Regions from separate parts of the Streptomyces roseofulvus genome, predicted to be linked through region 2. Evidence: riboswitches for the same ligand, from Rfam matches in the RefSeq annotation. Region 2 holds a riboswitch; the other holds the start of a gene.
What was found. A riboswitch is a leader RNA that binds a small molecule or an ion and turns the genes downstream of it on or off. The one in region 2 is predicted to bind S-adenosylmethionine.
Positions count from the first base shown of each region.

Region 1: another riboswitch for S-adenosylmethionine. It lies ahead of ABFY03_RS10895 (aminotransferase class V-fold PLP-dependent enzyme); the one in region 2 lies ahead of thrC (threonine synthase).

Region 1 covers NZ_BAAAWE010000001.1:2,361,077-2,363,459, forward strand. Annotated here, with positions in the region: gene ABFY03_RS10895 (aminotransferase class V-fold PLP-dependent enzyme) at 1-1,389, opposite strand, end outside; SAM riboswitch class IV at 1,595-1,711, opposite strand; gene trpD (anthranilate phosphoribosyltransferase) at 1,797-2,383, opposite strand, start outside.
Region 2 covers NZ_BAAAWE010000001.1:4,554,842-4,557,224, reverse strand. Annotated here, with positions in the region: gene thrC (threonine synthase) at 1-1,222, opposite strand, end outside; SAM riboswitch class I at 1,240-1,382, opposite strand; gene ABFY03_RS20995 (glucosyl-3-phosphoglycerate synthase) at 1,504-2,383, shown strand, end outside.

The DNA of each region.
Region 1 (2,383 bases), 2.2 Mb from region 2:
GACGCAGCGGCCGTCCTCGGTGCGGTACTTCCACTGGGCGCCGTCGCGGACGAGCTCCTTCACGGCGCCGACGAACCGCTCGACGTGCTCGTCCGGCGTACCCGCGCCGAAGCTGACCCGGATGGCGTTGAGGGACCGCTCACCGGGGGCGGCCGGCTCGGGCGCGCCGCACTCGCCCGGGTCCTGGGCGTCGGAGCCGAGCAGGGTGCGGACCAGCGGGTGGGCGCAGAAGAGGCCGTCGCGGACGCCGATGCCGTACTCGGCGGAGAGGGCGGCGGCGAAGTGCGAGCTGTTCCAGCCGTCGACGACGAAGGAGATGACGCCGACCCGCGGGGCGTCGTCCCCGAACAGGGAGAGCACCCTCACCTCCGGCACGGCGGCGAGCCCCTCGCGGACCTTCTCGATGAGGTACCGCTCGCGGGCCACGAGGGTGTCGAAGCCGGCCTCGGTGAGCGCCCGGCAGGCGGAGGCGATGGAGTAGACGCCGATGACGTTCGGGGAGCCGGCCTCGTGGCGGGCCGCGGTGGTGTGCCACTCGACGTCCACGCCGCCGTCGGCCCGGCGGGCCACCGTGCGGGAGGCGCCGCCGCCCGCCAGGTAGGGCTCGGCGGCCTGGAGCCAGTCGGCGCGGCCGGCGAGCACGCCGGAGCCGAAGGGCGCGTACAGCTTGTGCCCGGAGAAGGCGACCCAGTCGACGTCCAGGTCCTTCACGGACACCGGGTGGTGGGGGGCGAGCTGGGCGGCGTCGAGGACGATCCGGGCGCCGTGCGCGTGGGCGGCGGCGGCCAGCTCGCGCACCGGCCACAGCTCGCCGGTCACGTTGGAGGCGCCGGTGACGCAGACGAGGGCCGGACCGTGAGGGTCACGGTCGGCGAGCGCCCGCTCCAGCGTCTCGACGGCCTGGGCGGGGGTGCGGGGCGCGTTGAGGTAGGTGACCTGGGCGTCCCGCCAGGGCAGCAGGGAGGCGTGGTGCTCGGTCTCGAAGACGAAGACCTGGCAGTCGGCGGGGACCACCTGGGCGAGCAGGTTGAGCGAGTCGGTGGTGGAGCGGGTGAAGACGACCTGGTCGCCGTCGCGGCAGTCGAGGAAGTCGGCGACGGTGGCGCGGCTCTGCTCGAAGAGGTCGGTGGAGAGCTGGGAGAGGTAGCCGGCGCCGCGGTGGACGCTGCCGTAGTACGGGGCGTAGGCGGCCACGTCGTCCCAGACCCGCTGGAGGGCGGGGGCGCTGGCCGCGTAGTCGAGGGCCGCGTAGGTGACTTCGCCGCCGGTGACGAGCGGGACGGTGACGTCGCGGCCGAGGACGGGCAGCGGGCCGGTGCAGCAGGCGTCGGACTCGGCGGCGGGGGCGGTCTCGACGGCGGTGGCGGCGGCGTTCGGGCGTGCGGGCATGGCGGTTTCTCCCAGGGGGACGGGCGCGAGTGGCGTGAAGGACCCGCAGGGGGCAGCGCGAGACGGCGTACCGCGTACGGGTGTCGACCTCGACGTACGCGACGGAAGGGGCGTACGGAGGTGGGAAAGGGGCCGGAGGCCCTAGCGCATTCGCTTGCTCACGAGACCGCTCCCTCGAGGACCAGGACCCCAGGGATGGCGCAGGGGTCCGCGCTTGCCGAGGACCTTGCTGTCCACGGCCTGGTCTTCACCCGGGGCACCCCGCCACGGACGGAGGGTTGCCGGACAGCCAGCCGGGGCTTGAGGGCTGTCACTCATGACCTGTCGCCGAACGTATGCCACCGCTCGCGGTCCGCGCAACCCCGTCCGCATTCCGGAACGGGGTCGCGCGGACCGCGCGGCGGAACTCAGGCGTTGCTGGCGGCGATCCAGCGGTCGAGGGCCGCGCGGGCGGCGCCGGAGTCGATCGACGCGGCGGCCCGCGCCATCCCGGCCCGCAGCTGCTCCGCGAGGGTGCCCTCGCCGGGCTCCAGGGCGGTGAGCGCCGCCGCCGCGTTGAGCAGCACCGCGTCCCGTACCGGACCGGTCTCGCCGGCCAGCAGCCGGCGGGCGACGTCGGCGTTGTACGAGGCGTCGTCGCCGCGCAGCGCCTCCAGGGGGGCGTAGGCGATCCCGACGTCCTTCGGGTCGAAGACCTCCTCGCGGACGGAGCCGTCGCGGACCACCCAGACCCGGGAGGTGCCGGTGATCGTCAGCTCGTCCAGGCCGTCGTCGCCGCGGAAGACCAGGGCGGAGTTGCCGCGCTCGGCGAACACCCCGGCGACGATCGGCGCCATCCTCGGGTCGGCGACGCCGACGGCCTGCGCCTTCACCCGGGCCGGGTTGGTGAGCGGGCCGAGCACGTTGAAGGTGGTGCGGATGCCGAGCTGGCCGCGGGCGGGCGCGACGTGCCGCAGCGACGGGTGGAACCTCACCGCGAAGCAGATGGTGATGC
Region 2 (2,383 bases):
CCAGGGTCTTGAGCCCGTCGCCGGTGTTGAGGACGACGGTGGTGAGGTTCGGGTCGATGACGCCGGCCTCGACGAGCTTGCGCGTCACGCCGACGGTCACGCCGCCCGCCGTCTCGGCGAAGACGCCCTCGGTCCGGGCGAGCAGCTTGATCGCGTCCACGATCTGCTCGTCGTTCACGTCCTCCACGGCGCCGCCGGTGCGGCGGGCGATGTCCAGGACGTACGGGCCGTCGGCCGGGTTGCCGATCGCGAGGGACTTGGCGATGGTGTTCGGCTTCTGCGGGCGGACCACGTCGTGGCCGGCCTTGAAGGCCGCTGACACCGGGGAGCAGCCCTCCGCCTGGGCGCCGAAGATCTTGTACGGCTTGTCCTCGACCAGGCCCAGCTTGATCAGCTCCTGGAGCCCCTTGTCGATCTTGGTGAGCTGGGAGCCGGAGGCGATCGGGATGACCAGCTGGTCGGGGATGACCCAGCCGAGCTGCTCGCAGATCTCGTACGCGAGCGTCTTGGAGCCCTCGCCGTAGTACGGACGCAGGTTGACGTTCACGAAGCCCCAGCCCTCGCCGAGCGGGTCGCCGATGAGCTCCGAGCAGAAGCGGTTGACGTCGTCGTAGTTGCCCTCGATGGCGACCAGGTCACCGCCGTAGACACCGGCCATGACGACCTTGCCCTGCTCCAGGTCGTGCGGGATGAAGACGCAGGAGCGGAAGCCGGCGCGGGCGGCGGCGGCGCCGACGGCGCCGGCCAGGTTGCCGGTGGAGGAGCAGGAGAGGGTGGTGAAGCCGAAGGCGCGGGCGGCCTCGATGGCCTGGGCGACGACCCGGTCCTTGAAGGAGTGCGTCGGGTTGCCGGAGTCGTCCTTGACGAAGAGCCTGCCGGGGGCGACGCCGATCTCGCGGGCCAGGTTGTCGGCCTTGACGAGCGGGGTCCAGCCGGGGTTCAGGTTCGGCTTCTCGGCGACGTCGGCCGGGACGGGCAGCAGGGGCGCGTACCGCCAGATGTTCGCGGGGCCGGCCTCGATCCGCTTCCGCAGCTCCTCGGGGTCGCCGGCCGGCAGGTCGTAGGCCACTTCGAGGGGGCCGAAACACAGCTCGCAGGCGAAGATCGGGCCGAGGGCGAAGACCTCGCCGCACTCGCGGCAGGAAAGCCCGGACGCGGGACCGAGGTCGACGGCGGGGGCGGCGTTGTCGGCAGCGGCGGGTGCGACAGTCTGTACAGCCATGGAGGCGAGGCCCTTTCTCCTCATCTTCCTCATGGCGCATTTCGCCATGAGACGGATTTGGCACCTTCCCTAGCCGGGGGCCTCGCTGGCGCAAGACAAACCGACTGGAGGGTTGCCGGGGCTTCAACGGGCCGTATCCCTCTGCCCCTCTGGATGAGCGGTATTCGATTGTGGGACGCGGGTGGGACCCCGACATGCATCGGGCCTCCGCGTTGTTCAAGACTGTAACCGAAGGCTTCGAAGGTGGAGACGGTCGTCCGATCCGCGAGATGGAGATCACGTTGCTGGAAGAAGTGGAGCGCTGGCTGACCCGGCGGTCCTGGTCCGTGTCCGACCGCCCCCTGGAACGGGTGCTCGCCGCCAAGCGGGGGACGAAGGTCAGCGTGGTGCTGCCCGCGCTGAACGAGGAGGCGACCGTCGGGGACATCGTCAGCGTGATCCGGCGCGAGCTGATGACCGAGGCGGTGCCGCTGGTCGACGAGCTGGTGGTGATCGACTCGGGCTCCACGGACCGCACGGCCGAGGTCGCGGCCGCGGCCGGCGCACGGGTGGTCGCGCGGGACGACGTACTCCCCCGCATCCCGGCCGTCCCGGGCAAGGGCGAGGTCCTGTGGCGCTCACTCATGGTGACGAGCGGGGACGTGGTCTGCTTCGTCGACGCGGACCTGAGGGACTTCTCCGCGGACTTCGTCACGGGGATCGTGGGCCCGCTGCTCACCGACCCGGACGTGGACTTCGTGAAGGCGATGTACGACCGCCCCTTCGCCGGCACCCCTGGTCAGGGCGGCCGGGTGACGGAGCTGGTGGCGCGCCCGCTGCTCAATCTGCACTGGCCGCGGCTGGCCGGCTTCGTGCAGCCGCTGGGCGGCGAGTACGCGGCACGCCGCTCGCTGCTCGAACGGCTGCCCTTCCCCGTCGGTTACGGAGTGGAGCTGGGCCTCCTCGTCGACGCGCTGCACACGGTGGGCCTGGACGCGCTCGCGCAGGTGGACGTGGGGGTCCGCAAGCACCGGCACCAGGACGGCCAGGCGCTGGGCCGGATGGCGGCGGCGATCTACCGGACGGCGCAGCTGCGGCTCTCCCGGGGCCATCTCGTGCGCCCGCAGCTGACGCAGTTCGAGCGGGGGGAGAAGGGCTTCGAGCCGCGGACGTACGCGGTGG